Regions from separate parts of the Erwinia pyri genome, predicted to be linked through region 1. Evidence: predicted binding sites of a transcription regulator. Region 1 holds the regulator's gene; the other holds the start of a gene.
The links. Region 1 encodes PurR, which represses purine synthesis genes. Its sites were predicted from a motif close to CANGCAAACGTTTGCNTG; they were not measured.
Positions count from the first base shown of each region.

Region 2: the regulator PurR is predicted to act here: its motif matches at 5,755-5,772, upstream of pyrD (quinone-dependent dihydroorotate dehydrogenase).

Region 1 is NZ_CP132353.1:2,002,371-2,018,461, reverse strand. It holds gene sodC (superoxide dismutase [Cu-Zn] SodC) at 1-518, opposite strand, end outside; gene Q3V30_RS09375 (DUF1289 domain-containing protein) at 637-876, opposite strand; gene eptA (phosphoethanolamine transferase EptA) at 1,117-2,751, shown strand; gene nemA (alkene reductase) at 2,964-4,067, shown strand; gene gloA (lactoylglutathione lyase) at 4,235-4,642, shown strand; gene rnt (ribonuclease T) at 4,748-5,398, shown strand; gene Q3V30_RS09350 (Grx4 family monothiol glutaredoxin) at 5,444-5,782, opposite strand; gene Q3V30_RS09345 (C40 family peptidase) at 6,155-6,973, shown strand; gene cydH (cytochrome bd-I oxidase subunit CydH) at 7,012-7,101, opposite strand; gene purR (HTH-type transcriptional repressor PurR) at 7,381-8,406, shown strand; gene punR (DNA-binding transcriptional activator PunR) at 8,481-9,395, opposite strand; gene punC (purine nucleoside transporter PunC) at 9,508-10,698, shown strand; gene cfa (cyclopropane fatty acyl phospholipid synthase) at 10,997-12,145, shown strand; gene Q3V30_RS09315 (riboflavin synthase subunit alpha) at 12,195-12,839, opposite strand; gene Q3V30_RS09310 (MATE family efflux transporter) at 13,067-14,440, shown strand; tRNA gene Q3V30_RS09305 (tRNA-Val) at 14,592-14,668, shown strand; tRNA gene Q3V30_RS09300 (tRNA-Val) at 14,673-14,749, shown strand; tRNA gene Q3V30_RS09295 (tRNA-Val) at 14,758-14,834, shown strand; gene pykF (pyruvate kinase PykF) at 15,209-16,091, shown strand, end outside.
Region 2 is NZ_CP132353.1:2,934,294-2,950,384, forward strand. It holds gene Q3V30_RS13885 (ABC transporter ATP-binding protein) at 1-448, opposite strand, end outside; gene rlmKL (bifunctional 23S rRNA (guanine(2069)-N(7))-methyltransferase RlmK/23S rRNA (guanine(2445)-N(2))-methyltransferase RlmL) at 455-2,572, opposite strand; gene Q3V30_RS13895 (YcbX family protein) at 2,719-3,831, shown strand; gene Q3V30_RS13900 (cell division protein ZapC) at 3,834-4,379, opposite strand; gene pyrD (quinone-dependent dihydroorotate dehydrogenase) at 4,543-5,553, opposite strand; gene ssuE (NADPH-dependent FMN reductase) at 5,921-6,472, shown strand; gene Q3V30_RS13915 (sulfonate ABC transporter substrate-binding protein) at 6,482-7,438, shown strand; gene ssuD (FMNH2-dependent alkanesulfonate monooxygenase) at 7,452-8,603, shown strand; gene ssuC (aliphatic sulfonate ABC transporter permease SsuC) at 8,606-9,397, shown strand; gene ssuB (aliphatic sulfonates ABC transporter ATP-binding protein) at 9,394-10,182, shown strand; gene pepN (aminopeptidase N) at 10,625-13,240, opposite strand; gene pncB (nicotinate phosphoribosyltransferase) at 13,489-14,709, shown strand; gene asnS (asparagine--tRNA ligase) at 14,889-16,091, shown strand, end outside.

The DNA.
Region 1 (16,091 bases):
CAGATCACGCCGCAGGCGAAGCGGTCACCTCCGCCGCCCAGCGGTTTCGGCGTATCCGAATGATTATCGCCACCCATGTGGATCATCAACGCTTTTCCTTTAATTTCCGAGAGCTTTTTGATGCGTGGTGCCAGGACCGGATAGGTTGCCATGCCGTCGTTGGTCACAAACAGGGCGGGTAGATCGCCCAGGTGTCCATTCTGCCAGGGGCCAAGATGTTTACCCGATCCCGACGGGTCAAGATGTCCGCCAGCCGCCCCGGCCGGAACAATTTTGCCCTCTTTGCTTTGCGGTTCGCAGCTGCCTTTGGCGTGAACATGGAAACCATGAATGCCCGCCGGGAGGGCTTGCAGGGCTGGTGTGAAGGTGACGCCGTAAGGCGTCTCTTCCAGCGTCACGGTACCGATGCTCTCACCGGCTCCCTGTGGGGTAGCCAGCTTCATCTCAACTTTTTCACTGGCTGCCTGCGCAAAACAACCTGTTGCCAACAGCAGCGCCATCAGAGTCAAACGTTTCATACACTTTCCTTTTCGTCTCTTCCAGAGTGGAGTTTAAGCCTGGTAAGTTTCCGGGAAAATGCCTGTTAAATGCGCTTAATTGACCTTTATTTACCTGGCCATCACCTGACTGGCACGCTTAAAACAGCGAAGGCTGTTCCGGCTCATCAGGCACGTCCGTTTTGCCCGCACGCTGCAGACGAAGAAAGCGCTGACGGCAGAGGCGGATCACCTCCCGCTTTTGCGCATCGGTAAATTTCATCCAGTTGAAGCGCTCTTCGCGACTTCTGAGACAGCCGCGGCAGTAGCCGCGTTCGTCAGACTGACAAATCCCCCGACAGGGACTTGGCACCGGGAAAAACTCAAGTTGTTCTGCCACCGTCCCTCCTGAATTCAGGTCAGTCCCTTATTGAAGATCGGTTATTCCCCGACCGCAAGTATGAATGCTCTTTTTTTGCACCGCTGGCAGTCGCCAGTCCACTTCAGACCGGCCCCACACAGCGCTGGTTTGGCACTCGCGTCTATTTCCTGCGAGAGTTCGCATTGTTGAGCAGTGGTTAAGGTTTCACTAAGGTTACAACGCTAAGATTCTCGCAGAATTTATTTTTGACGGAACGCTATGAAACGCTTACTTAAGTTACGGTGTAACGAAAATGCTTTTAATCTTTATATCGCGCTTTTCTTTACGTTTATTCTGAACGCCCTCTTCCTGTTGCGGGCCTGGGAGACGATCCCTTACACCTCTGTTCATGATTACCTATTTGCTGCGACGCTGCCCGTTGTGCTGTTTTGTGCCTTCCTGATTATCTTCAGTGTGGCTGCTGTACCCTGGATCCGTAAACCCTTGCTAATCATTTTAGTGCTGGCCGGCGCTGCCGCGACCTATTTTATCTATAGTTTTGGCACGGTCATTGACACGAATATGATCCAGAATGTCTTTGAAACTGACGTTCAGGAAGCCACAGCGTTATTCAGCCTTCGTTATCTGCTGTGGATGGCAGTTTTAGGTATCGTGCCCGCCGTGCTGATTGCCACTACCAAAATTAACACTCATCGTCCCTGGTGGATGAATATAGCTATACGCGCCCTGACCGTAATGGCTGCGATAGCCGTGGTGCTGCTGGTAGCAGCGCTGTTCTATAAAGATTACGCCTCACTGATCCGTAATAACAAAGGGCTGGTCAAAATGATCACCCCGGTTAACGTGGTCAGCAGCGTGGGTCATTATGCAGATAACCGCTGGTTTGCCGGCGATCAGACGCTGGTGCGCATTGGTCAGGATGCGAAGAAAGGGCCGCTAATCAAGGCGGAAAAGAAAAAAACGCTGGTGGTCTTTGTGCTGGGTGAAACCGGCCGGGCAGAGAACTTTTCGTTAGGTGGCTATGCCCGGGAAACTAACCCTAAGCTGAAACAGGACAATGTTATCTACTATCAGAACGCCACCTCCTGCGGCACAGAGACCGCTATCTCTGTTCCCTGCATGTTCTCTAATATGCCGCGTGAACATTATGATGCCGGTCTGGCGCGTCACCAGGAGGGCGTGCTGGATGTCATGGCCCATGCCGGGGTAAACGTTTTGTGGCGTGAAAATGACGGCAGCTGTAAAGGTGCCTGCGATCGCGTGCCCCATACCGATATGACAAAGTGGAATGTCAGAGAGCTCTGTAAAAGTGACTACTGTCTGGATGACGTGCTGTTGCACCGTCTGGATAAATATATCGACAGCGTAAAAGATGACACGGTGATTGTGCTGCATCAGATGGGGAGTCACGGACCTGCCTACTATCTGCGTTATCCGGCGGCGATGCGCAAATTCACGCCAACCTGCGACAGCAATCAGATTCAGGACTGCGATCATCAGGCTTTAGTGAACACTTATGACAACTCGATCCTCTATACCGATGCTATGGTGGACAGCACCATCAGCCTGCTGAAGTCCCGCAGTGATAAATTTAATGTTGCTCTGGTCTATCTCTCTGATCACGGGGAATCGCTTGGGGAGCACGGCATGTATCTGCATGGCGCACCTTATCTGTTTGCCCCCTCTCAGCAGACGCACATTCCTTTCCTGCTCTGGATGTCGCCCGATTACGCCAGCGCCTTTGGCATCAGTCAGGCCTGTCTCCGCCAGGCTGCCAAAACCGAGGCAGTGTCACAGGACAATATCTTCCATACGCTGCTGGGAATGATGAATGTGCAAACCCGAGAGTATCAGCCAGCGCTGGATATGATCCGATCGTGCCAGGCGCAGTAGCCCAGTTTGTACCAGACCTGTCGGTCTGGTACGCTACCTGAACAGGCTGATTTTGCAGGCGCAAATGCGTTGCTTACGCTAAGCTTGCCCTGTCGGCAAACTTTCCGACAACGCACCTATGGTTAATGTCAGGCAGGAGATAACGCGTAGGCTGCCATCGCTACGTTAAAAAAAAGTCCTTTGTCTAGTCGACCGGTCTACCAGGAGAAATAATGGAATTGAAAAAGCTGTTCACCCCTTTGAAAACGGGTGCGATTACCGTTCCTAACCGCATTTTTATGGCCCCTCTGACCCGACTGCGCAGCATTGAACCGGGCGATATTCCTACTCCGCTGATGGGTGAATATTACCGTCAGCGTGCCAGTGCCGGACTGATCATCACTGAAGCGACGCAAATCTCTGCACAGGCTAAAGGCTATGCCGGCGCACCAGGTCTGCACTCAGCAGAGCAAATTTCAGCCTGGAAGGCGATCAACGCAGGCATTCACCAGGCGGGCGGCCACAGCGCCGTTCAGCTCTGGCACACCGGCCGTATTTCCCACACCAGCGTGCAGCCAGAGGGCAAAGCCCCGGTCTCCTCTTCTGCCATCAACGCAGAAACCCGTACTTCCCTGCGTGATGAGCAGGGGCAGGCAATACGCGAAGCCACTTCCACTCCCCGCGCGCTTGAAGTGGATGAGATTGCCGGGGTAGTTAATGATTTCCGTCAGGCGGTGAGCAATGCCCGTGAAGCGGATTTTGACCTGGTGGAGCTTCACTCCGCGCACGGTTATTTGATTCATCAGTTCCTCTCTCCTGCATCTAACCAGCGCACAGACAGCTATGGTGGCAGCATAGAAAACCGCACCCGCTTTGCTCTGGAAGTGGTTGATGCTGCCATTGCCGCCTGGAGCGCTGACCGCATCGGGATCCGCATCTCCCCGCTGGGTCCGTTCAACGGTCTGGATAATGGTGAAGATCAGGAAGCCGCGGCGCTCTACTACCTCACTGAGCTGGCGAAGCGTAATCTGGCCTATCTGCACATCTCCGAGCCTGACTGGGCCGGTGGTAAGCCTTACAGCGAAGCGTTCCGTAAAGCTATTCGTAGCGTCTACCCGGGCGTGATTGTGGGTGCCGGTGCCTATACCGCCGAAAAAGCGGAAGAGCTGATTGAAAAAGGGTTGATTGACGCAGCTGCCTTTGGCCGTGTTTATATCGCCAACCCGGACCTGGTTGAGCGGCTGCGTGAAAACGCCCCGCTTAATGCGCCGCGCCCTGAACTCTTCTACGGCGGCGGTGCAGAAGGCTATACGGATTATCCCTCTCTCGCCGGATAAAAGTAAACCAAGCTGCGTCCGGTGCGGCCTGTGAAGTTTTGATAAGCCTTACTGACAGTTATTTCCCCGGCAGGCAAAGCCTGCTGGTTACCCTGCCGGAAAATCATCGCTATACTTATTTTTATTACCCGTTATCGGATGATAACGTTTTTCACAAAGAGGATGTTATGCGCTTACTTCACACCATGCTTCGCGTTGGCGATCTGCAGCGTTCCGTTGATTTTTATACCAAAGTTTTGGGCATGCGCCTGCTGCGTACCAGCGAAAATACCGAATATAAATACACGCTTGCTTTTGTGGGTTATACCGAAGAGAGCGAAGGCGCGGTAATTGAGCTGACCTATAACTGGGGTCAGGAGAGCTACAATCTGGGCGACGCCTACGGTCATATTGCGCTGGGCGTGGATGACGTTGCGGCTACCTGCGATCGTATCCGTCAGGATGGCGGCAACGTAACGCGTGAAGCAGGCCCGGTTAAAGGCGGCACCACCATCATCGCCTTCGTAGAAGATCCCGATGGCTATAAAATCGAGCTGATTGAGAACAAGCATGCGGGTCACGGCCTGGGTGCCTGATTCTCCAGGGCGCCTTAAGGGCGCCCTTCTTCTCCCTTCCCCTGCTGCATCTCGCGGTGAAATTTGCCATAATGCGCGCTGCATTTTTTCGCCAATGAGATCCTGATGTCTGAATCGAACGAACTGAACGCCCTCAGCAGCCGTTTTCGCGGCTTTTATCCGGTAGTAATCGATGTGGAGACCGCCGGATTTGACGCGAAGACCAACGCGCTACTGGAAGTGGCTGCCGTTACCCTGAAAATGGATGAGAATGGCTGGCTGGAGAAAGACGAAACGCTCCATTTCCACGTTGAGCCGTTTGAAGGTTCTGTTCTGCAACCTGAAGCATTGGCTTTTAACGGCATTGATCCCTCTGACCCGCTACGCGGTGCAGTCAGTGAATATGAAGCCCTGCATGCCATATTTAAACTGGTGCGCAAAGGGATCAAAGATCGGGACTGCAATCGCGCCATTATGGTGGCGCATAATGCCACCTTTGATCTCAATTTTATGAATGCGGCCGCTGAACGGGCCGGTCTGAAACGCAACCCCTTCCATCCTTTCGTGACCTTTGACACGGCCGCGTTAAGCGGGCTGGTATTAGGGCAAACCGTACTGGCGAAAGCTTGTGCTGCGGCAGGGATGGCGTTTGACAGTAGTCAGGCGCATTCCGCTTTGTACGATACGGTGCAAACGGCCGATCTCTTCTGTGAGTTAGTGAACCGCTGGAAACGGCTGGGTGGCTGGCCGCTGCCCGTACCGGAAAGCGAAGCATAAAAAAAGGGCGAGGAATTTTCCTCGCCCTTTTACTTTCTGACTGGCTTATTCAGCGGTGTCAGAAGGGTATTTTTGTGCAGTTTCTTTGATCAGCTGCTGCAGTTCGCCCTGCTGATACATCTGAATGATGATGTCGCAACCGCCGACCAGCTCACCATCCACCCACAGCTGCGGGAAAGTTGGCCAGTTTGCATATTTAGGTAATTCCGCGCGAATTTCCGGATTCAGCAAAATGTCCACATAGGCGAAACGTTCGCCACAGGCTGACAGCGCCTGAACGGCCTGGGCCGAGAAGCCGCAGCTTGGCAGTTTCGGTGAACCTTTCATGTAGAGCAGAATCGGGTTTTCTGCTATCTGGCGCTCAATTTTCTCAACGGTACTCATAAATGGCTTCCTTAATCGGATACTTCGTGTCTATTTAGTGTAGCGACTCTCTCCGCACGATGAAAACGACATTTTACTGAGAGCATTTTCGGCGTCTGCGCCTCACAAGCCCAGGCGGATACATTAAAATAACATTTCCCTCTGATTATTGCAGCGCTGATGGCGGTAAACTGGATAAGGTTTGCGCAGATAACCAGCTGATTTGGCTTATTTTTACAGGTTTTACTTGTTCTGCATCATTGAAACAAAAAAGACCTTACCTTTTGTTAAACAGTTAGATTAGAATTGCCCAATGAGCCTGCTGCAAAGCAGATATCCCTGTTTTTGGCACGCTTTGGCCGCCGGTCGAAGCACAAACTGTTAATGGTAACGATGCGTTTACTCATCACCCTCTTTATGCTGGCGTTTGCTCAGCTCTTTTTTAATATGGCGCACGCATCGCCACACGCTCCCGTTAATGCTAATCATCATAAGACGGACGCCGGTACGCCAGCCCGGGAAGATGAGCGACGTAAACGCAGGCCGGTTAAAGCGAGCTCAACTAAAAAAGTGAAAGAGTCCACCAGCAAGAAATCCCGCTTAACCTCCGCTCCGAAGCTCAAGCTTAAAAAGAAAGCACCTCAGGCAACTGCCGCCGCTACCCCCAGCAGAGTTAACAAAAAAAGCGTTAATGAGGGTAAAAAACGTTACGGGCGTCACCGTGGTAAAGCCGCGCAGATGGAAGCGCTGACCGCCGATCTCGATTCGGCGCCGCTGAAGTTGAGCAAAGCTCACCGTGCCCGCTATCAGAAGGCGCGTGAAACCGCGATGAACAAACTGATGGGCCAGCTGGGTAAGCCTTATCAGTGGGGCGGAACCTCACCGAAAACCGGCTTCGACTGTAGCGGACTGGTCTGGTATGCCTATAAAGATCTGGTGAAATTTAAGATCCCCCGCACCGCTAATGAGATGTATCACCTGCGCGATGCCGCCTCAATCAAACGTGATGAGCTGGAAAAAGGGGATCTTGTCTTCTTCCGCATTAATGGCCGCGGCGCTGCCGATCATGTGGGCGTCTATCTGGGTGACGGTAAGTTCATTCAGTCCCCGCGCACCGGCAAGGATATCCAGGTCAGTGCGCTGGGCGAAGATTACTGGCAGCGCCACTATATTGGCGCCCGTCGGATGATGACGCCGAAAACCATTCGTTAAAAGTGATACAGGGGCCAGTTGCCTGGCCCCTGTTCAGACTAGTGCATGATGGCGGTAAAGCTGAACGCCATAATCATCGCCAGTGCGCAAACCGTGGTCAGTAGTGAGAACTTTAAATCGGTATCCATTTTTCTTCCTGAATAGCCCTACAGTTTATGGTGTTACCAATTTTCCCATACTTAGCGGTAAAAATCTCGTTTTCTCTGCTCAGCCTTGTTAGAATTCTTTTTTTGTTGCGCAACGCTCGCTTATCTTCACTGTTCTGCGGGTGACCACTCTTTTCCTTCCTGACGAATCCGACAGCAACATAAAAAAATGATTTAAGACGTCAGGTTTTATTCTTACCAGGCAAACGATTAACAACAGCCTTATCAACATGTTGAGATAAGCGCAGGAGTAGCTAGTTCATGGCAACAATTAAAGATGTGGCAAAACAGGCCGGGGTGTCGACCACCACCGTTTCCCACGTCATCAATAAAACCCGCTTTGTCGCCGAAGAGACGCGGGAGGCCGTCTGGGCTGCAATTAAATCGCTGCACTACTCCCCCAGTGCAGTGGCCCGTAGCCTGAAGGTTAATCACACCAGAACCATTGGTCTGTTAGCCACCTCCAGCGAAGCGCCCTATTTTGCCGAGATTATCGAGGCGGTGGAGAACTGCTGCTTCGCAAAAGGCTATACCCTGATCCTGGGCAATGCCCATAACGATCTGCAAAAGCAGCAGGCCTATCTGTCGATGATGGCGCAAAAGCGCGTGGATGGTCTGCTGGTGATGTGCTCAGAGTATCCCGATCCGCTGATCAGGATGCTGGAAGAGAACCGCAATATCCCGATGGTGGTAATGGACTGGGGCGAGTCCCGCGGTGACTTTACAGATACCGTGCTGGATAACGCTTTTGAGGGCGGCTATCTGGCCGGGCGCTATCTGATCGATCGTGGTCACCGCGATATCGGCGTGATCCCCGGGCAGATGGAGCGCAACACCGGCGGCGGTCGCCATGCCGGCTTCCTGAAAGCGCTAGCTGAAGCCAATATTACGCTGCGAAAAGAGTGGCTGGTGCAGGGTGATTTCGAACCGGAGTCTGGCTATCAGGCGATGCAGCAGATTTTGTCGCAAAAGCAGCGCCCGACGGCGGTCTTTTGTGGCGGTGACGTCATGGCCATGGGCGCAATTTGCGCTGCGGACGAAATGGGCCTGCGGGTCCCGCAGGATATATCGGTGATCGGTTATGATAACGTGCGCAACGCCCGTTACTTTACGCCAGCGCTGACTACCGTCCATCAGCCAAAAGAGCGTTTGGGCGAGACCGCCTTCGATATGCTGCTGGACCGCATCACCAGCAAACGGGAAGATCCGCAGACCATTGAGGTGCATCCTTCACTGATTGAACGTCGCTCGGTCGCCGACGGTCCTTTCCTGGATTACCGCCGCTAAACGACTTGTGCACCTCTCTCCTCCTGCAGCCAGGGGCATACTCTGCCCCTGGCCTGCGCTGTTTACCCGCTTTGTTATTCTTCCTCACGCAGCCATTCGCTGTTCAGCGTATCGCTTTCTCCCAAATAATCGAGTAGCCAGCTCAGCGCCGGTGAAGCCTGCTGTTCAGACCAGCTGACGCAGCAGGGACTGTCGGGAAAAGCGGCAGCAAGCTTAAGCTCGTGCAGCGTGCCCTGTTTCAACAGAGGCCGGGCAAAATGTCCCGGCACCATGCCCACGCAAAGCCCGGCTGACAGACAGTCGAAGGCGCTTTCCCAGTCCGGCACCACCAGCCGCCGCTGGTTATCCAGGGTCCAGGTTGTTCGCTTGGGGAGTGCCCGCGAGGTATCCTCCAGCACCAGCGAAGGCCACTCCCGGATCGCCTCTTCAATGATTACCTGCTCCTTGTGCTGCGCCAGAGGATGATCTGCCGCTACCACACAGCGCCAGTTCAGTGCTCCCATATCGCGAAAGGCAAAACGGCCGCCTACCGGAATAGCCTGAGTCGCCCCGATGGCCACATCAACCCGGCCATCGGCCAGCGCATCCCAGACACCATTGAACACCTCTGGCGAGAGATGCAGCTCCATATCCGGAAAGTGGCGATAGAAGTCCACCACCAGCTGGCGCGTGCGCTGTGGTTTGACTATCCGATCGACGGCAATGTTGATCTGTCCGCGCCAGCCGTTTGCCACCTGCTGACACTGCCGTCGGGTGGCGAGCATTTTTTTGATAACACTACGCCCTTCCTGCACAAATACCCGTCCCGCTTCGGTCAGCACCACATCCCGATGCCGCCGTTCAAACAGGGGAACCGCCAGCCACTCCTCCAGCTGCCGCACTGTATAGCTGATAGCTGAGGGGACCCGATGCAGCTCTGCCGCAGCTGCGGTGAAACTGCCGGAGCGTGCTACGGCATCAACGACTTCCAAAGCGTGTTCTGACCACATAACCTGCCTGCAAATTTTTTGGAGGGAACAGGCAAATATTACCGTTTCACAAGCTGATTGACACGCGATTACACTCTGCGGCGTTCGATTCATTACCCATAAAGAGAAAAAAATGCCTGGAAAAGGATTTATAGTTTACCTCGCGCTGCTCAGCGTTGCGGGTTTCCTCGCCACCGATATGTACCTGCCTGCTTTTATCGCTATGCAACAAGATTTGCAAACCAGCGCGGGCATCATCAGCGCCAGCCTCAGCCTGTTTCTGGCCGGTTTTGCCAGCGGTCAGCTGATCTGGGGGCCGCTGTCCGATCGTATTGGCCGTAAGCCCGTGCTGCTGATGGGCCTGAGCCTGTTTGCCATCAGCTGTGCCGCTATGTGGTGGGTTGAATCTGCTTCCCTGCTGCTGGCGCTTCGATTTGCGCAGGCCATCGGCATCTGTGCCGCCGCAGTGAGCTGGCAGGCGCTGGTGGTTGACCGCTATCCGGCCGCCCAGGCTAACCGCGTCTTTGCCTCTATTATGCCGCTGGTAGCCCTTTCGCCAGCGCTGGCTCCGCTGCTGGGTGCCTGGCTGCTTAACCACTTTAGCTGGCGGGCCATTTTTATCACGCTATTGCTGATTGCGGTTGCCCTGCTGATTTTTACTCTGTTTCTCAAATCGCCCCGTAAAGAGACAACGCAGGCAGCCAGTGAGAAGGTAAGTTTTATCAGCTTATTAAAATCCCCGGTCTACGGCGGTAACGTGCTGATCTACGCCGCCTGTTCAGCCAGCTTTTTTGCCTGGCTAACAGGGTCGCCCTTTATTCTTGGGGCTTTGGGCATGTCGCCTGGAGATATCGGCCTGAGCTACGTGCCGCAAACGCTCGCTTTCCTGATTGGCGGGTATGGCTGCCGTACGCTGCTGAAACACCTTGAGGGACGAGCGTTGTTACCCTGGCTACTGGCTCTTTATGGCGTCAGCATCCTCGCCTTCTTTATTGCCGCTCAACTGCCGGAACCTTCGCTGTATGCTTTGCTGCTACCTTTCTGCGGCATGGCGCTGGCGAATGGTGCGATTTATCCGATTGTGGTCGCCAATGCCCTGCTGCCCTTCCCCCAATCCAGCGGCAAGGCGGCTGCCCTGCAGAACACGCTACAGCTGGGTTTGTGCTGCATTGCCAGCCTGATTGTCTCGACCTTTATCACCAGCTCCCTGTTTACCACCTCGCTGGTCATGCTCTCCACTGTTGTTTTGTCAATAATCGGCTATATTTTACAGCGTGTGAAAGCGGAAGAGATGACTCTGGCTGGTGCGCACGGTGGACGCTAACAGGTTGAATTAATTGATTAGCACACTAACAATATTCCGTTGAATTATGCCTGACGTGAGCATATACTCATTTCAGGCAACATATAATAACAAGTATTTCGCAATTACTTAGAGTCCTGACAGGGCTGTCAGCATGCTATTCCGCGTGGCAATCGTTGCGCAACTCTGCAGGCATTCATATCAACCCTCTGTAACGCCGGATATCAGGCGTACGGTTATGCCGTGCGTGTTCTCAAATCCTGTAGAAATTGTCTATTCTATTTCTCAGGTTTCAATCACACAGGGTGATGGAGAAGCTATGAGTTCATCGTGTATAGAAGAAGTGAGCCTTGGAGAGAATCAGTGGTACCGAATCATCCAGGAAATGTTGCGCAATGCTGATATTGAGATCAACGGTACCCGTCCCTGGGATATCAAAATAACCAATCCTGACTTCTTCAAACGCGTTTTACAGGAAGGGTCACTTGGTCTGGGTGAAAGTTATATGGATGGCTGGTGGGAGTGCGAACGGCTTGATATGTTCTTTCACCGCGTCCTGCTGGCTAAACTCGATCAACAGCTTCCCCACCATTTCAAAGATACGCTGAGGATCGCCGCGGCCAGATTAACTAATCTGCAGTCACGTAAGCGTGCCTGGATTGTGGGCAAAGAGCATTACGATCTCGGGAATGACCTTTTCTCACTGATGCTCGATCCCTACATGCAATATTCCTGCGGCTACTGGAAAGAAGCGCAGACGCTGGAAGAGGCGCAGCAGGCTAAATTAAAAATGATCTGCGATAAGCTGCAGCTTGAGCCAGGCATGTCTCTGCTGGATATTGGTTGCGGCTGGGGCGGTCTGGCGGAGTTTGCCGCCAGAAACTATGGCGTGAGCGTATTCGGCGTGACTATTTCCGCCGAACAGCAAAAAATGGCCCAGCAGCGTTGTGAAGGGCTGGATGTCACTATTCTGCTGCAGGACTATCGCGATCTCAATCAACAGTTTGACCGTATTGTCTCGGTCGGCATGTTTGAACATGTGGGGCCAAAAAATTACGCGACCTATTTCGATGTGGTCAATCGTAATCTGAAACCTGACGGCATCTTCCTGCTTCATACCATCGGTGCCAATACTACTGATGAAAAAGTGGATCCGTGGATCAATAAATATATCTTCCCGAACGGCTGCCTTCCTTCAGTGCGTCATATCGCCGATGCGCAGGAACCCTATTTTGTCATGGAAGACTGGCATAACTTCGGCCAGGATTACGACACCACGTTAATGGCCTGGCATCAGCGTTTTCTGGCCGCCTGGCCGGAACTGGCAGAAAAATATGGCGAGCGCTTTAAGCGGATGTTTGTCTATTATCTCAACGCCTGTGCTGGCGCCTTCCGTGCGCGCGATATTCAGCTCTGGCAGGTGGTCTTCAGCCACGGCGTAGAGGGTGGTTTACGCGTTCCGCACTAATGAGATAAGGGACCAGAAGGGCCGACCAATGCTGTCGGCCCTTTTTTATCTATTGCTCTGAAGCAGCCGCAGCGAGTAAAGCGGCTTCCCGCTGAGCCAGTACCCGCTCAACAGTTTCTACTATCGCCTGAGTATGGGGATCGATCTCGATATTCACCCGATCGCCCAGCCGTTTTGTACCCAACGTGGTTCGGGCCAGCGTTTCTGGAATAAGGTGAACGCAGAATTTGGTTTTGGTGACTTCACCCACCGTGAGGCTGATGCCATCAATGCCAATAAAGCCTTTATGCAGAATGTATTTCATCTGCATTACATCCTGCGGCCTGAACCAGATTTCCCGGTTATTTTCTGAAGTCACTATTTTGCTGATTTCAGCGGTGGTCATAATATGGCCGGACATTAAGTGGCCACCAATTTCATCGCTGAATTTTGCCGCCCGCTCAACGTTTAAGGTATCACCCACTTTAAGATCACCAAGATTGGTAATCCGCAGCGTCTCTTTAACCAGATCAAAGCTTACCCGATCGCCCTGCACTTCCGTCACCGTAAGGCAGCAACCGTTATGAGAGACAGAAGCGCCTAATTCCAGACCGGGCAGCATCTCCGCCGGTAATTTAATAATATGGGTGCGAAAATTAGGTTTCTCTTCAATTGCCAGCACCTCAGCGGTGCCCTGCACAATACCGGTAAACATAGTTGTGGCCTCTGTATAAGAATTCTTGCTCTAGTTTGCCCTGGTCCCCCGATAAAACCAAATGCGATCCCGGGGATCTCGTGACATAACGAGCTATTCTTAACGCAGACGTTGGCTATTTTCTCTGCGAACATTACACTGTGCGGCCAGCCCTGCTTTTATATCGCAGAAATAGCGTTTTTTACTTTCGTAGTCTCTCTTTTTTCCGTTAACCAATAGGTGTATGTGTGCAGAAGTACCTTACAGAAGCGCGTCAATTATTAGCGCTGGCAATCCCGGTGATCCTTGCGCAGGTTGCGCAAACGGCTATGGGTTTTGTCGATACCATTATGGCCGGCGCAGTGAGCGCCACGGACATGGCCGCCGTAGCCGTAGGCACCTCAGTCTGGTTGCCTGCCATTCTCTTCGGTCATGGTCTGATATTGTCACTGACTCCAGTGGTTGCGCAATTTAACGGCTCCGGTCGGCGCGATCGCGTAGCTTTCCAGGTTCGTCAGGCCTACTGGCTGGCGGCGATGGTTTCTGTTGTCATCATGGTGCTGCTCTACAACGCCGGTTATCTGATCCGCTCTATGCAAAATATCGATCCCCATATGGCAGATATTGCCGAAGGGTATCTTCATGCGCTGCTCTGGGGGGCGCCAGGCTATCTCTTCTTCCAGGTAGCGCGCAATCAGTGCGAAGGTCTTTCCAAAACGAAACCCGGCATGGTAATGGGGTTTATTGGCCTGCTGGTTAATATCCCGGTTAACTATATCTTTATTTACGGCCATTTTGGCATGCCTGCCCTGGGCGGCGTTGGCTGTGGCGTGGCTACCGCTTCCGTCTACTGGGTGATGTTTATCGCCATGAAATATTGGGTGGGCCGTGCCCGTTCGATGCGTGATATCCGCGTGGCTGGCCGTTTCAGCCCGCCGGACACCGCTATTCTTTGGCGTTTATTTAAGCTGGGTCTGCCCGTTGCACTGGCGCTCTTTTTCGAAGTCACGCTGTTTGCCGTGGTGGCCTTGCTGGTCTCGCCGATGGGCATTGTGCAGGTTGCCGGACATCAAATCGCCCTGAACTTCAGCTCTTTGATGTTTGTTTTGCCGCTCTCACTGGGCGTGGCTACCACTATCCGCGTGGGTTACAGGCTTGGACAGGGATCTACCGAAGCGGCAAAAGTTTCCGCCTGGACGGCACAGGCCGTGGGCGTTTCGCTGGCCATGATGACGGCTATTTTCACCGTGACGTTCCGTGAACATATTGCTCACCTCTATACGGACAACCCTGAAGTGATTGCTCTGGCGGCTCATCTGATGCTGCTGGCCGCTATCTATCAGTTTTCTGATTCAATACAGGTTATTGGCAGCGGAATTTTGCGCGGCTACAAAGATACCCGCTCTATTTTCTTTATCACCTTTATCGCCTACTGGGTGCTGGGTCTGCCCAGCGGATACATTCTGGCGCTGACGGACTGGGTGGTGCCACGGATGGGGCCGGCGGGTTTCTGGACCGGTTTCATCATCGGCCTGACCTCGGCGGCAATAATGATGGTCTGGCGGATATTGCGCCTGCAACAGAAGCCAGCCGGGATCATTCTGGCACGCGCAGCGCATTAATTTTTCGAAATTTTTAACGACGCCATGTTCAAAATTGCTGCGCTTCGCACAGTTGCGCAGCAGTCGGGAAGAAAAAAACAGATTTCCGCTTGCCAGGCGTAGAGGCTGTCGTTAATATTCGTCCCCGCTGTTACCAAGACAGCAAACAGATGCGTTCTTAGCTCAGTTGGTTAGAGCACCACCTTGACATGGTGGGGGTCGGAGGTTCGAGTCCTCTAGAACGCACCACAGTGCGTCCGTAGCTCAGTTGGTTAGAGCACCACCTTGACATGGTGGGGGTCGGTGGTTCGAGTCCACTCGGACGCACCAAAATTAAAGCGTTCTTAGCTCAGTTGGTTAGAGCACCACCTTGACATGGTGGGGGTCGGAGGTTCGAGTCCTCTAGAACGCACCATCCTGCACGCTTCTGAAAAATCTCCCTGCTCCCTTTTTGATGCGCAACAAGCTGATCTGCCGCAACCTTTGCTGCATTGCCCGCTGCTTTTTAATTGGTTTTCGCGCACTTAACGACTATAATACGGAACGTTGTTTCACTTGAATGGTTTCAGCGTATGGTTGACCCTTTAGCAAAAACGATAGCTTGTTGCGCAACGCATTCCTGCGCGCGCGCTGAAACCGCGTCTCAACTTCCCCTGCACGCTTTAGCACCGTCACCTATTCTTATTCTGTATCGCAGTTTGCCAGTCAGGCACGAATTCTTATCCGGCGCTCACTCAGGCTCCGGGATCTCGCTTTTCTCATCCATCACAACTTAATAGAAAACTCGTCATGAAAAAGACCAAGATTGTTTGTACTATCGGTCCAAAAACCGAATCCGAAGAAATGTTAACCAACCTGCTTGATGCAGGCATGAACGTAATGCGCCTTAACTTCTCCCACGGCGATTACGAAGAGCACGGTAAACGTATCTCGAATCTGCGTGCCGTGATGAGCAAAACCGGACATCAGGCGGCTATCCTGCTGGATACCAAAGGCCCTGAAATCCGTACCATGAAGCTGGAAGGCGGCACCGATGCCTCCCTGAAAGCGGGTCAGACCTTTACCTTCACTACCGATCAGTCGGTTATTGGTAACAATGAACGCGTTGCCGTGACCTACGCTGGCTTAACCGCTGACCTGAAAGTGGGTAATACCGTGCTGGTGGATGACGGTCTGATCGGTATGGAAGTGACCGAAGTAACCGAAAATACCGTGGTCTGTAAGGTACTGAATAACGGTGACCTGGGCGAGAATAAGGGCGTTAACCTGCCTGGCGTCTCTATCCAGCTGCCGGCACTGGCGGAAAAAGACAAGCGCGACCTGATCTTTGGTTGCGAGCAGGGCGTGGATTTTGTAGCCGCCTCGTTTATCCGTAAGCGTTCTGACGTGCTGGAAATCCGTGAGCACCTTAAGCAGCACGGCGGCGAGCACATCCAGATCATCTCTAAAATCGAAAACCAGGAAGGCCTGAACAATTTCGACGAAATCCTTGATGCGTCCGACGGCATCATGGTTGCTCGTGGCGATTTGGGCGTTGAGATCCCGGTTGAAGAGGTGATCTTCGCGCAGAAGATGATGATCAAAAAATGTAACCGCGCCCGCAAAGTGGTGATTACCGCCACGCAGATGCTCGATTCCATGATCAAAAACCCGCGCCCTACCCGTGCAGAAG
Region 2 (16,091 bases), 930 kb from region 1:
CATCCAGGCCAATCTGCTTCAGCACGTCATGAATGCGGGTTTCCAGCTGCCACAGATTCTGGTGATCCAGAATAGTTTGCAGGCGGCCCATCTCGTTTAAGTTTTTGTCGCTGGGATCGGTCATCACCAGGTGAGAAATCGCATGATAGGCCTTCAGGTATTCAGCCTGTTCATCCACCCCTTCTGCCACAAAGTCATAAACAGACCCCTGAACGTTACGCGGAGGATCCTGCTGCAGGCGTGCCACCACCAGGTCCTGCTCATAAATGATGCGGCCATCATCCAGCGGCTGTTCGCGGTTGATAATTTTCATCAACGTGGATTTGCCCGCGCCGTTACGCCCTACCAGACAGACCCGCTCATTCTCTTCAATGTGCAGTTCGGTGTTATCCAACAACGGAGCGTCACTGAAGGAGAGGTACGCACCATGAATACTGATTAATGACATAAAATCTTATTCCTTACCGGCGTGAGCGATCAGCCAGCAGTTATGTATTTGACGGTTACGGGCAAAATCCTGCGACTGGGTTTTGGCGGTGATATCCTGCGCAGCAAGATTCAGCTCAGCCAGACCGTCGAGGTCCATTTTGAAACCGCGTTTGTTATTGGAGAACATAATGGTGCCGCCTTTACGCAGCAGCCTTTTCAAATCTTTCATCAGCAGCAGATGGTCACGCTGAACGTCAAAACTCTCTTCCATACGCTTGGAGTTGGAGAAGGTTGGCGGATCGATAAAGATCAGGTCGAACTGCTCATCCGACTCTTTCAACCAGCTCAGGCAGTCCGCCTGCATCAGGCGATGCTGACGGCCCGTCAGGCCATTCAGACGCAGGTTACGCTCTGCCCACTCCAGATAAGTGCGTGACATATCTACCGTGGTGGTACTTTTCGCGCCGCCCAGCCCGGCATGAACGCTGGCGCTGCCGGTATAGGCGAACAGGTTCAGGAAATCTTTCCCCTTGCTCATCTGACCCAGCATTTTACGGGCGATGCGGTGGTCGAGGAACAGACCAGTATCCAGATAGTCAGTGAGATTGACCCACATTCTGGCATTGAACTCGGAAACTTCGAAGAAGTCGCCTTTATCGCCCAGCTTCTGATACTGGCTTTTGCCTTTCTGACGCTCACGGGTTTTCAGTACCAGACGGTTAGAAGGCAGCTCCAGCACGCTGAGCGTGGCCGAGATCACATCAAACAGCCGCTGGCGCGCTTTAGCGGGCTCGATGGTTTTGGGCGGCGCATACTCCTGCACCACGACCCAGTCGCCGTAGCGATCCACAGCAACGTTATAATCTGGCAGATCGGCATCATAAATGCGATAGCATTCAATGCTTTCCTGACGCGCCCACTTTTCAAGCTTCTTGAGGTTTTTACGTAGGCGGTTAGCATAATCCTCCGCAATCTGCCCGACCGCCCCAGCGGAAGGGTTGCTGGCCAGCTGGTAATTTTTCTGCACGCAGTCCAGCGGGCCATTCTTCGCTTTAAACTGGCGATCGGCACGCAGTTGCAGGCAGCTTAAAAGCTCCGGAGAGGCGCTAAATAAGGAGAGATTCCAGCCGCCAAAGTGACTTTTTACAATCCGGCCAAGCTGGCTGTGAAGCGCAATCAGTGCCGGTTCGCTCTCCAGACGTTCGCCGTAAGGCGGGTTGCTGAGCAGTGTGCCCACCGTGCCTTCCGGCAACGGGTTGTTGAGCTTCAGCACATCCTGCACGGTGAAGCTTATGACCTCGCCCAGACCGGCACGACGCGCATTGGCACGAGCGCGTTCAATCACCCGGGAATCGTTGTCATAGCCGTAAAACCGGGATGAAGTTTCCTGCAGACCGCGTCTGGCGCGGACCTGCGCCTCGCTGGTGACTTCACGCCATAACGCGTCATCAAATTTAGCCCATGCGGTAAAGCCCCAGTGTGGGCGATGCAGGCCCGGCGCGCGATCGCTGGCGATCATCGCCGCTTCAATCAGTAAGGTTCCCGATCCACACATCGGATCGATCAGCGGCGTACCCGCCTGCCAGCCGGAACGGAGCACGATGGCCGCTGCCAGATTCTCTTTCAACGGCGCCTGACCGGTTTGCTGACGATAGCCGCGCTGATGCAGGCCTTCGCCGCTTAAATCGAGAGCGATACTGGCGGTATCTTTATTAAGCCAGACGTTGATGCGAATATCGGGCTGCTCGCGATCCACGTCAGGACGCGGCAGATTTTTACGGGTGAAGCTGTCCACAATGGCGTCTTTTACTTTTAACGCACCATACTGGCTGTTGCGGATCACCTCGTTCAGGCCGCTGAAGTGCACCGCAAACGTTTTGTCGCTGCCGAACATCGCTGGCCAGTCGATAGCCTGCACCCCCAGATAGAGGTCCAGATCGCTGTAGACGCCGCATTCAGTCAGCGGCAGCAGAATGCGCGAGGCCAGACGGCTCCACATCAAACTTTGGTACATCAGACGATCGTCACCCTGATAATGTACGCCGCCCTGGACGATCTGGCAGCTTTGCGCACCCATCGCTTCCAGTTCACTTTTTAACAGCTCTTCGAGCCCACGCGCCGTACTGGCAAACAGAGAATTCATAGTGTCACTTATCGTCTTCAGAAAATTGCTGCGCATTATAGCTAATCGCAGGCACATGTCATAAAGTTAGCTTCTTTTCCGCAGGCACCCCGCCGCTTTTCTTGCCTGTCGTTTGTTTTTTCCGCTTTATCTGCCCGGAGAGCATCATGATTAGCCTGTCTCGTCTCTACATTCACCCGGTGAAATCGATGCGCGGTACGCAGGTTTCCCATGCGCAGGCGCTGGAGAGTGGGCTGGCATTTGACCGCATCTTTATGATTACGGAGACGGATGGCACCTTTATTACCGCGCGCCAGTATCCCGAAATGGTGCTGTTTACCCCGGCACCGATCCCGGAAGGGCTATTTCTCTCTGCGCCCGATGGCACCAGCGCCACCATCCGCCTGGCGGACTTTGCCAGCGATGGCGCGCCTACCGAAGTGTGGGGCAACAGCTTCACCGCACTGATAGCGCCGGATGCGATCAATCAGTGGCTCAGCGCCTTCTTTCCCCGCCCCGTTCAGCTCCGTTGGGTAGGCCCGGAGATGACGCGCCGGGTGAAACGCTTTGAACAGGTGCCGCTGGGCTTTGCAGATGGCTTCCCGTTTTTGCTGATTAACGAAGCCTCGCTGCACGACTTACGTCAGCGCTGCCCGGCAGGCGTGAAGCTGGAGCAGTTCAGGCCTAATATTGTGGTCACCGGCGCTACGGCATGGGCGGAAGACAGCTGGTCAACCGTGCGCATTGGCGACATTCTCTTTGACGTGCCAAAGCCCTGCAGCCGGTGCATCTTTACCACCGTCAGCCCCGAACGCGGCCGCAAGCATCCCAGTGGTGAACCGCTCGCCACACTACAAAAATTCCGTACCGCGCTGGATGGCAGCGGCGACATCGATTTTGGCCTTAACCTGATCGCCCGATCCAGCGGGATTATGCACACAGGAGACGAACTTCAGGTTCTGGCCAGTAAGCCGCCCCGCCCTTATGGTGCGGGCCAGGTCTCTGAATCACTGGAAGTAGAAAACAGCAGCGCGGCTAGCGTCGCCATAAGCTGGCAGGGTGAAACCTTCATGGGGAATAACCAGCAGGTGCTGCTGGAGCAGCTGGAAATGCAGGGCTACCGTATTCCCTACTCTTGCCGGGCCGGGATTTGTGGTAGCTGCAGGATGACGCTGGTTTCAGGGGACGTTAAGCCGATGAAGAAAGGTGCCGTTCGTGAAAACGGAACAATCCTCAGCTGCAGCTGTATTCCAGCCGGTAATATCGTCCTGACTGAATAAACTTAAACCGCCTGCGCCAGCTGTAAAAGGCGGGATTGCGCATGCGGCCGTAACCGGTCGTGCATGACTTTGATCGCATCACCCAGCACCATGCCGCGTCCTGCCAGCGTGAGCTGAGGCTGAGCAAGCAGGCAGAGTGCAGCATTTTCACCGCTTTCCACCACCAGCAACACGGCCTGTTCGCCGTTTTCACACAGCTTCACGCTGACCAGCTCACCCGCTGTCGGCGTCCAGCCACCCTGCCGGTGCGTTTCGAAATGCCAGCTTTTTGGCATCAGCGGCTTCAGGAAACGGCAGGCGATCAGCGCGTTCAGTACCAGCTCTGCACGCTGATCTGCGTTCAGCTCGCAGCAGCGGCAATTTTCTTCAAAGGTAAAAAAAAGCGCCGCGTCATCAACGCAGAAGCCTGACGTGGTAAACGCATCAGGGGAGAGCATCTTGCGGGGAAAGCGGGAGCGGAACAGCATCCCATCAGCCAGGTCCAGCATCATGCGGTCGTGTTCTGCATCAAAAAACCAGCGCCAGCTGTCGTCAGGTTTAATTCTCATGATGGATCCCGTTGTTTTAATATGACCCTTCTCGCTCTGGATTTGAAAATTAATGTCAACTCGCCGGCGGGTCAAATCAGGCTAAATAATGGATAAACAGAAGAAAATATAAACGAGCCAGCGGCGAAAATAAAGCCCCTGGCCGTTTTAACTAAGAATTACCTTAGAGATGGGTCACAATTTCTTTTATCAACGGCGGCCCTTTATAAATAAAGCCGGAGTAGATCTGCACCAGCGAGGCGCCCGCCGCGATTTTTTCACGGGCAGAAACCAGGGAATCAATGCCGCCTACGCCAATAACGGGCAGCCTGCCCTGCAGCTCTTTTGCCAGGCTGCGAATAATTTCAGTACTTTTTAACTGCACCGGGCGCCCGCTTAAACCCCCCGCTTCTTCGGCATATTTCAGGCCGCTAACCAGTGAACGATCCAGCGTAGTATTGGTGGCTATCACACCATCAATATTATGGCGCACCAGACTGTCAGCGACCTGCACCAATTCTTCTTCTGAAAGATCGGGGGCAATTTTTACCGCGACGGGAACATATTTGTGATGCAATGTTTCAAGATCTTTCTGTTTTTGTTTAACCGCAATTAAAAGATCGTCCAGTGCTTCGCCATATTGCAGCGTGCGTAATCCCGGTGTGTTTGGCGAGGAGATATTAATCGCAATATATCCGGCATAGGCATAAATTTTGTCCATACAGGTAAGATAATCTTCTTTACCTGACTCTACCGGCGTATCTTTATTTTTGCCGATATTAATCCCCAGTACGCCATCAAAATGGGATTTTTTCACGTTCTCAACCAGGTTATCCACGCCAAGATTATTAAATCCCATGCGATTAATGATCCCCTCGGCTTCCAGCACGCGGAACATGCGTGGCTTGTCATTACCCGGCTGCGCGCGCGGCGTGACGGTGCCGATTTCAATAAACCCAAAGCCCATTGCGCCGAAAGCGTCAATACATTCCCCGTTTTTATCCAGACCGGCAGCGAGGCCCAGCGGATTTTTAAACGTCAGGCCCATACAGTTAACCGGTTTAAAAGGCAGAGACTGGCGCACCAGATGCATTAAAGGCGTACCTGTAACACGGTGCAGCTGCTGTAACGTCAGCTCATGGGCACGCTCCGCGTCAAGCTGAAACAGCGCCTTACGGACAAAGGGGTAGTACATGATCGCTCCTGAATGCCCGAGATAACAGGCCTGGATAGGACAAAAGTTGTTATCGCCTGGCGACAGCAACCCTGAAAAGTGCGTTTTGCGTCACTCTACAGCGCTCCCCTTTATTCTCTGTTGCCGGAGGGCCTGAACGGTCAAAGTGCGGTGCAGTGACGCTGCAGGCGCGGGGGAAAATGGTAAAGTCCTTTACGCGGAAAGTAAAACGTTAGCGTTTAATAATCCTGCCTCTTATGCGCTATTGCCAGAATCCGACTTAAATATGCCGGATAAATCATTTAAGCCTCCTGCTCCTCTCTGTCAGGATAGACCTCACAGTTACCGAATTTCTTAGTTCAATAACTTTTGGTTATAAGGAGAGGTTATGCGCGTTATTACTCTGGCGGGAAGTCCTCGCTTTCCTTCACGCTCTACCGCCCTGCTGACGATCTGTCAGCAGCTGCTTGAAAAACGCGGTGTGGAAGTTATTCCCTGGAATCTGCATAACTTTGCTCCTGAAGATCTGCTCTATGCTCGTTTTGACTCCCCGGCTCTGCTGGCGCTGAAAGAGGATTTAGCCCAGGCTGACGGACTTATCGTGGCGACGCCCGTTTACAAAGCCTCTTTTTCCGGCGCGCTAAAAACGCTGCTGGACCTGCTGCCTGAACGTGCCCTGGAACACAAGGTGGTGCTGCCACTGGCTACAGGCGGTACTGTCGCCCATATGCTGGCCGTGGATTATGCGCTTAAGCCCGTTCTGAACGCCCTGAAGGCACAGGAAGTGCTGCACGGCGTGTTTGCCGATGACACCCAGATCGCCCACTACGATCGTACCCCTGAACTCTCCCCTCTTTTAAAAGATCGAATCGATGAGTCCGTTGAGACTTTCTGGTCTGCGCTGGCTCGCCGCCATCAACCGTTTGCCGTCGCGGTATAAGGAAGAGAGATGACGCTTTTAGCCCGTATTTTTTCTGCCCTGGCGCTGACCAGCGTGCTGGCAGGTTCGGCTGTTGCTGCCGACACAGACGCACCCAAAACGTTTCGCATCGGCTACCAAAAAGGGTCGGTGAGCATGGTATTAGCCAAATCGCATCATCTGCTGGAGAAGCAGTTCCCGCAGACGCAGATTAAGTGGGTGGAATTCCCGGCAGGCCCGCAAATGCTGGAGGCATTAAACGTCAACAGCATCGATCTGGGCAGTACGGGTGATATCCCGCCAATCTTTGCTCAGGCCGCCGGTGCGGATCTGCTTTATGTCGGTGCAGAACCACCAAAACCCAAAGCTGAAGTGATCCTGGTGCCTAAGAACAGCCCGTTTAAGGCGGTGGCCGATCTGAAAGGACATAAAGTGGCTTTCCAGAAAGGTTCCAGTTCACACAATTTGCTGCTGAGAGCGCTGGCAAAAGCGGGATTGTCATTCAAAGATATCCAGCCTGCCTACCTGACGCCTGCCGATGCCCGTGCAGCCTTCCAGCAGGGCGATGTTGATGCCTGGGCTATCTGGGATCCCTACTATTCCGCCGCGTTGCAGCAGGGTGGCGCGCGGGTGCTGACTGACGGTAGCCAGCTCAATCAAACCGGCTCCTTCTATCTGGCAACGCGCCCATTTACGCAGGCAAACGGGCCGTTTATCAGTAAAGTGCTGGCCACCTTCAGTCAGGCTGACGCGCTGACGCTGAGCGACAGAACGCAAAGTATTGAGCTGCTGGCCCAGGCGATGGGATTGCCGAAGCCGGTGGTGGCAAGTTATCTGGATCATCGTCCACCGACCAGCATCAGCCCGGTCAGCGAGAAAACGGCACAGGCGCAGCAGCAAACCGCCGACCTGTTTTATGCCAACCAGTTAATGCCGGTAAAAGTTGAGATCGCCAGCCGTATCTGGCGGCCCACCAGCGCAAACTAATCAGGAGTTCATCATGAGTCTTTCCGTTTTCTGGTTTTTACCCACCCACGGTGATGGCCACTATTTAGGCACGGCAGAAGGCGCCCGCCCGGTCGATCACGGCTATTTGCAGCAGATTGCTCAGGCTGCCGATCGCCTGGGTTTCGGCGGCGTGCTGATCCCTACCGGTCGCTCCTGTGAAGATGCCTGGCTGGTTGCCGCCTCGCTGATCCCTGTCACGCAGAGGCTGCGCTTTCTGGTGGCTTTACGCCCCGGCGTGATTTCGCCCACTCAGGCCGCGCGCCAGGCTGCAACGCTGGATCGTCTCTCAAACGGGCGTGCTTTGTTCAACCTGGTCACCGGCGGAGATGCTGAAGAGCTGGCGGGTGATGGCGTGTTCCTCGATCACACCGAGCGTTATGCAGAATCGGCCGAATTTACCCGCGTCTGGCGCCGGGTGCTGGAAGGAGAAACGGTCGATTATGAAGGCAGGCATGTGCACGTTCGCGGCGCCCGATTAATGTTTAAACCCGTACAGCGGCCGCGCCCGCCCTTATGGTTCGGCGGCTCGTCAGATCCTGCTCAGGACCTGGCGGCTGAGCAGGTTGATGTCTATCTGACCTGGGGCGAACCGCCTGCTCAGGTAAAAGAAAAAATCGATCGGGTGCGGGCTAAAGCTGCTGCCCAGGGGCGGAGCGTGAAGTTCGGCATTCGTCTGCACGTCATTGTGCGTGAAACTAATGAAGAGGCCTGGCAGGCTGCAGATCGGCTGATCTCACATCTGGATGATACCACCATTGCTAAAGCGCAGGCCGCGCTGGCAAGGACAGATTCAGTAGGCCAGCAGCGTATGGCTGCCCTGCACGGCGGCCGCCGGGACAAACTGGAAATCAGCCCTAACCTCTGGGCTGGCGTAGGCCTGGTTCGCGGAGGGGCGGGAACGGCTCTGGTGGGTGACGGCGAAACCGTCGCCGCAAGAATGCAGGAGTATGCCGATCTGGGGATAGAAACCTTTATTCTTTCCGGCTATCCGCACCTTGAGGAGGCGTATCGCGTCGGCGAACTACTCTTCCCTCATCTGGATTTAGCGGTGCCTGAAGTGCCACAGCCTCGCGTCGTTTCCGCTCATGGTGAAGCGGTAGCAAACGATTTCACACCGCAAAAAGTTTCTCAGAGTCAGAGGTGAAGATGAATAAGCCGCTTTCACGTTTGGCTAATCAGCTGGTGCCCTGGGCGCTTCCGGTGCTGCTGATTGTGGTCTGGCAGATTGCCTCTCAGGCTGGCTGGCTTTCCACGCGGATCCTGCCCTCTCCTGAAGCCATTCTGATCACTTTCTGGAAGCTCTCTGCCAGCGGCGAGCTCTGGCAGCATCTTGCCATCAGCAGCTGGCGGGCAGCCGTAGGCTTCACCATCGGCGGTTCGATTGGCCTGATACTGGGGCTGATCACCGGGATGTCGCGGCTTGGCGAACGCCTGCTGGATACCTCGGTACAGATGTTGCGTAACGTGCCGCATCTGGCGCTGATCCCACTGGTGATCCTCTGGTTTGGTATTGACGAGTCAGCCAAGATTTTTCTGGTGGCGCTCGGGACAATGTTCCCCATCTACCTGAATACTTATCACGGTATTCGTAACATCGACCGTGGGCTGGTTGAGATGGCCCGCAGCTATGGCCTCTCTGGCTGGAGCCTGTTTATTCAGGTGGTGTTGCCGGGCGCCCTGCCCTCGATCATGGTAGGCGTACGTTTTGCGCTGGGCCTGATGTGGCTGACGCTGATCGTGGCAGAAACCATTTCCGCTAATTCAGGAATCGGTTATCTGGCGATGAATGCCCGCGAGTTCCTGCAAACTGACGTGGTCGTGGTGGCCATTATTCTCTATGCCCTGCTCGGAAAACTGGCTGATGTCAGCGCGCTGTTACTGGAACGCGTCTGGCTGCGCTGGCATCCCGCTTATCAACTGAAAGAGGACAACGCATGAGCGAGTTAACGCCTTCTCCGGCACGCCTCAATGCCGGAACGCCGCTGGTGATCGGCGGCGTCAGCAAGCAGTACAGAGACCGGACGGTCCTGAATAATATCGATCTGCATATTCCCGCCGGACAGTTTGTGGCGGTTGTGGGCCGCAGCGGCTGCGGGAAAAGTACGCTGTTGCGCCTGCTAGCGGGCCTGGAGAAGACCACGTCAGGGAGTTTACTTGCCGGAAACGCGCCGCTCAGTGATGCGCAGGATGACACCCGCCTGATGTTTCAAGATGCAAGATTGCTGCCCTGGAAAAGTATCATTGATAACGTCGGGCTGGGCCTCAAGGGCAAGGCCTGGAAACAGAACGCGCTGGAGGCGCTGGAAGCTGTAGGGCTGGCCGACCGGGCGAAAGAGTGGCCAGCCGCGCTTTCCGGCGGGCAAAAGCAGCGCGTGGCGCTGGCCCGTGCACTGATCCATCGTCCTGGTCTGCTGCTGCTGGACGAACCGCTGGGCGCGCTGGACGCCCTGACCCGTATTGAAATGCAGGATTTGATCGAGTCGCTCTGGCAGAAGCACCACTTTACCGTACTGCTGGTGACGCATGACGTCAGTGAAGCGGTAGCGATGGCTGACAGGGTGCTGCTGATAGAGGAGGGAAATATCGGGCTGGATCTGCAGGTGGATCTTCCTCGTCCACGCCGCAAAGGATCGGTGAGGCTGGCAGAGCTGGAGGCAGAAGTGCTGGATCGGGTGATGAAGCGTTCGCCGGCGGCAGCGGAAAAACGTTACGCTCAGCGGTGATAAAAGAGGTCAGCAGGTTAGCCTTGAAAGGCTATTACTGAACCTGAAGCGCGGCGAACATAATCGGCTCACAAGTGTGGAAGTAAAACTATGCTGGCGTAATCTGCCGTAAAGATGTGCAATAAAAAACGTGCTGGCATGGCTGGCATAAGCTGCTCACAAAGACGCAAAAAGCGTCATCCCTGACAGCTCGGGCCGCGCCGTCCATGGCGCGGCACGCTTTGTTCCCAGCTTATGCCAGCCACGCTTCACGTCCAGCGATAGCCTTTAAAAGGCAGTAAAGTCATCAGTGCTTAAGTTGAGCAATTTCCTGTTTAAAGCAGATAAGTCATCCGTGCTCAAGTTCAGCAATTGCCTGTCTTAAGCAGAAAAGTCATCCGTGCTTAGTTCGGCTATTGCCTTTCAGGGGCGGATTCTTATCCGCCCCTTTACTCAACGAATATCAGGCATTCAGCGCTTTACTGATTTTCTCGTAAAGATCGCCAGAGAGTTTATCCAGCCCTTTCAACTGCTCCAGCGCCTTACGCATCAGCGCCTGACGGCCAGCATCATAGCGTTTCAGACGAATCAACGGTTCAATCATCCGTGCCGCAACCTGTGGATTACGCGTATTCAGATCGGAGAGGATCTCCACCAGGAACTGATAACCGCTGCCGTTAGCGGCGTGGAAGGCTGAAGGGTTAGCCGACGCGAACGCGCCAATCAGCGCACGAATGCGGTTTGGATTGCTGAGCGTAAAGGAGCGGTGGCTCAGTAAGGCCCGAACGCGGTTCAGCACGTCTGGCGCCGGACTGGTAGCCTGCAGGGCGAACCATTTATCCATAACCAGTCCATCCTGATGCCAGCGCTCATCGAACGCCACCAGCAGCGCCTCACGGCAGGGAAGCTGCGCCGCTACGGCAGCCGCCATTGCCGCCAGCGAATCGGTCATGTTATTCGCCTTGCTAAACTGCGCCTTAACCAATTTGTCCGCCAGCTCAACATCGCCAAAGGCCAGATAGCCCAGGCAGACATTTTTCAACGCGCGCTTGCCAATCTCCGCATGTTCAATACGGTAATCGGTGCTCTGGTTGGCGTTATAAACCGCCAGCCACTCATCAGCCAGCTCGGTCGCCAGCAGGCGTACCAGCGAAGCACGCACATCTGCAATCGCCTGTGGATCGATGATCTCAAACAGCTCGGCTATCTCATTTTCACTTGGCAGCGAAAGGATCAGCGCCATCAGCGCCGGGTCGCTGTTCTCTTCCAGCAGCACCGCGCGGAAGGCGTCAGCGACATGCAGCGGCAGCGAAAGCGGCTGACCCTGTTGTTGGCGGGCGACATTCAACTTGATGTAGGTTGCCAGCAGGCTCTGCGCCGCATCCCAACGGGCAAAGTCATTACGGGCATGGCGCATCAGGAAGGTAAGCTGCGCATCGCTCCAGTTATAGTCAAGCTTCACCGGCGCGGAGAATTCCCGCAGCAGCGAAGGTACCGGCTGGAAATAGACTTTATCAAAGATGAAGCTCTGGAACTCTTCGGTGACGTTGAGCACATTATGGACCGGATGGCCGTTATGCTGCAGCGGGATAACCTTGCCCTCGCCATCATAGAGTTCGATATCCAGCGGGATATGCAGCGGCAGCTTCTCTTTTTGATCGGCAGTGGCCGGCGTTCTCTGCGTGACGTGCAGCGTATACTGCTCCAGCTCGGGGTTGTAATCGTCGCGAATGGAGAGGATCGGCGTGCCGGACTGACTGTACCAGCGGCGGAACTGCGAAAGATCGACATTGGAAGCATCTTCCATCGCCTGCACAAAGTCATCGCAAGTTGCCGCGCTGCCGTCATGGCGTTCAAAATAGAGCTGCATGCCTTTCTGGAAATTCTCTTCTCCCAGCAGCGTATGCATCATACGGATCACTTCTGAACCCTTCTCATACACCGTCAGGGTATAGAAGTTGTTCATTTCGATCACCTGTTCAGGGCGGATCGGGTGCGCCATCGGGCTGGCATCTTCAGCAAACTGAGCGCCACGCATAATGCGGACGTTATCGATACGGTTCACCGCACGAGAGCCTAAATCGGAGCTGAACTCCTGGTCGCGGAACACCGTCAGCCCCTCTTTCAGGCTGAGCTGGAACCAGTCGCGGCAGGTCACGCGGTTGCCGGTCCAGTTATGGAAATATTCGTGGCCGATCACCGCTTCAATGCCGAGGTAATCTTTATCGGTGGCAGTTTCCGCCTTCGCCAGCACATATTTAGAGTTAAAGACGTTAAGGCCTTTGTTCTCCATGGCGCCCATGTTGAAGAAGTCCACGGCGACGATCATAAAGATGTCCAGGTCATACTCCAGACCAAACCGCTCTTCATCCCACTTCATGCTGTTTTTCAGCGAGGTCATCGCCCAATCTGCACGGTCCAGATTGCCGCGATCGACAAAGATCTCCAGCGCAACGTCACGGCCTGAGCGGGTTTTAAAGCTGTCGCGCAGCACGTCAAAATCACCGGCCACCAGCGCAAACAGGTAACAAGGTTTCGGGAAGGGATCTTCCCATTTCATCCAGTGACGGCCATCTTCCATCTGGCCACCGTCAATGCGGTTTCCGTTGGAGAGGAGATAGGGAAAGAGCGTCTGTTCGGCAATAATAGTGGTAGTAAAGCGGGCCAGTACATCCGGGCGATCAAGATACCAGGTAATATGCCGGAAGCCTTCAGCTTCACATTGCGTACAGAGCGCTTCACCCGATTTATAGAGGCCTTCCAGCGCGGTATTCTGGTCAGGATGAATGTCATTGACGATTTTCATCGTGAACGTCTCTGGCAACTGCTCAACGATCAGCGCCCCCTCTTCAAGGCGGTAGTGCGCCCAGGCAACGTCATCTATCTCTAGCGAGATAAGCGTGAGATCTTCCCCATCCAGGCGCAGCTCTGCCCCTTCAGCGCCCAGTTTTTTGACGCGGCTGATGGCGGTCACCTGGGTAGTGCTGGCATCCAGATTGAAAGTCAGATCGATATCGGTAATGGTAAAATCTGGAGCACGATAATCATGGCGATTTTTGGCTTGTGGCAGTTGCGTCATAAGTCCTTCTCACGTCGATAATTAGTTAACCTTTTCAAGTCTATTCCTGTTAGCGCGATGTTGCCATGTAGAATCGCGCTGCGGGGGGAATAGCGCCTTAAAAGACACATCCCATTAACAAGCGCACGGATTGCCCTCGACCTTGTCCGCTGAATTGTGTTGTGATCGGGTTCAATAAATGAGGAATCAAGTTATACTCCTGCGTCATTTCTTTTTTTATAACCAGGGATAACGCTCTTCGCCAGAGGATGCTGAAACGCACCATGACACGACATGCTACCCCGATCCTGACCACGTTGCTGGACACGGACGCCTATAAGCTGCATATGCAGCAGGCCGTGTTCCACCGTTATAAAAAAGTTTCCGTGGTGGCCGAGTTCCGCTGCCGGGGCGACGACCTGTTGGGTATTTATGCTGATGAGATTGTCCGGGAGATAGCCTCAATGCAGGCGCTGGCGCTGACGGATGAAGAGGCCGACTATCTTGCTACCCTGCCTTTCTTTAAGGCGGACTATCTCGCCTGGCTGCGCCAGTATCGTTACGATCCTTCACTCGTCCGCGTTCGCAACCATCAGGGCAAGCTGGATATTCGTATCAGCGGTTCATGGCTGGATGTGATCATGTGGGAAGTGCCGCTGCTGGCGCTGATCAGTGAGGTGGTGCATCGCCACCGCTCGCCGCTGGTTACCGCAGCGATGGCCGTCGATCATCTGCAGACCCGTCTGGCCGATTTCAAAACCATGACGGCCGATCTCGATATGTCCCGCTTTAAGCTGATGGACTTTGGTACGCGCCGTCGTTTCTCCCGCGAAGTGCAGCAGGCGATTGTCGGCACGCTCAAGCAGGAGTTCCCGTGGCTGGTAGGTTCCAGTAACTATGACGTTGCCCGTCGGTTAAACATCACACCGGTGGGCACGCAGGCACATGAATGGTTTCAGGCGCATCAGCAGATCAGTCCGGTTCTGGCAAACAGCCAGCGGGCGGCGTTGCAGGCCTGGCTGGATGAATATCCTGATACTCTGGGAATAGCGCTGACCGACTGTATCACTATGGATGCCTTCCTGCGTGATTTCGGCGAGAACTTTGCCACCCGTTACCAGGGGCTGCGCCATGACTCGGGCGACCCGGTTGAATGGGGCGAGAAAGCTATTGCGCATTACGAGAAGCTTGGTATCGATCCTCGCAGCAAAACGCTGGTCTTCTCCGACAACCTCGACCTGGAAAAAGCCGTGGCGCTTTATCGCCACTTTGGCCAGCGCGCTAACGTTATTTTTGGCATCGGCACCCGTCTGACCTGCGATATCCCGCAGGTTAAGCCGCTGAATATCGTCATTAAGCTGGTAGAGTGTAACGGCAAGCCAGTGGCTAAACTCTCTGACAGCCCGGGCAAAACTATTTGCCAGGACAAAGCCTTCGTTCGCGCCCTGCGTAAAGCCTTCGATCTGCCGCTGGTGAAAAAAGCCAGTTAGTCCCAGCTTTAGAAGAGAAGAGGCTCCCCCCTCTTCTCTTGTTAACACTGCCGAATATCTGAATAAATCTCCCGCAGAACAACGAATTCTTCTTGTGTCTCGCCTGTCGGCAAGTAACATAGCACTACCCCAAATCCGGGGTAATTTTCTTTAATCCTGATTAATAGTGAGAGACTTTTATGAGCGTTGTGCCTGTAGCGGATGTACTGCAAGGCCGGGTCGCGGTTGACAGTGAAGTCACCGTACGCGGCTGGGTACGTACAAGAAGAGATTCAAAAGCTGGTATTTCCTTCATCGCCGTGTATGACGGCTCCTGCTTTAATCCCGTCCAGGCTGTCGTCAATAATTCTCTGAATAATTATCAGGACGAAGTGCTGCGACTGACTACCGGCTGTTCCGTAGCGATCACCGGTAAAGTGGTGGAGTCACCGGGCGAAGGCCAGAGCTTTGAAATTCAGGCGACCCATGTGGAAGTGGTAGGCTGGGTTGACGATCCGGATACCTATCCGATGGCCGCCAAGCGTCACAGCATTGAGTACCTGCGTGAAGTGGCTCACCTGCGCCCGCGCACTAACCTGATTGGGGCGGTTGCCCGCGTTCGTCATACGCTGTCACAGGCTCTGCACCGTTTCTTTGATGAGCAGGGTTTCTTCTGGGTCTCCACCCCGCTGATCACCGCTTCCGATACCGAAGGCGCCGGGGAAATGTTCCGCGTTTCCACGCTGGATCTGGAAAACCTGCCGCGCACGCCTGAAGGGAAAATCAATTTTGACGAAGATTTCTTCGGTAAAGAAGCGTTCCTGACCGTCTCCGGGCAGCTGAATGGCGAAACCTACGCCAGCGCCCTCTCCAAAATTTATACCTTTGGCCCTACTTTCCGCGCGGAAAACTCCAATACCAGCCGTCACCTGGCTGAGTTCTGGATGCTGGAGCCGGAAGTTGCTTTTGCCGATCTGGAAGATAACGCTGCCCTGGCGGAAGCGATGCTCAAGTATGTCTTCAAAGCGGTTCTGGAAGAGCGCGCTGACGATATGGCTTTCTTTGCCGAACGCGTAGACAAAGAGGCGATTACTCGTCTGGAGCAATTTGTAACCACTGATTTTGCTCAGGTTGATTACACCGATGCGGTTGAGATCCTGATTAACTGTGGTGAGAAATTTGAGAACGCCGTCTCCTGGGGCATCGATCTCTCTTCTGAACATGAGCGTTACCTGGCAGAAAAACACTTTAAAGCGCCGGTGGTGGTCAAAAACTACCCTAAAGATATCAAAGCGTTTTATATGCGCCTTAATGACGACGGCAAAACCGTTGCAGCGATGGACGTTCTGGCTCCGGGTATTGGTGAAATTATCGGAGGTTCGCAGCGTGAAGAGCGTCTTGAT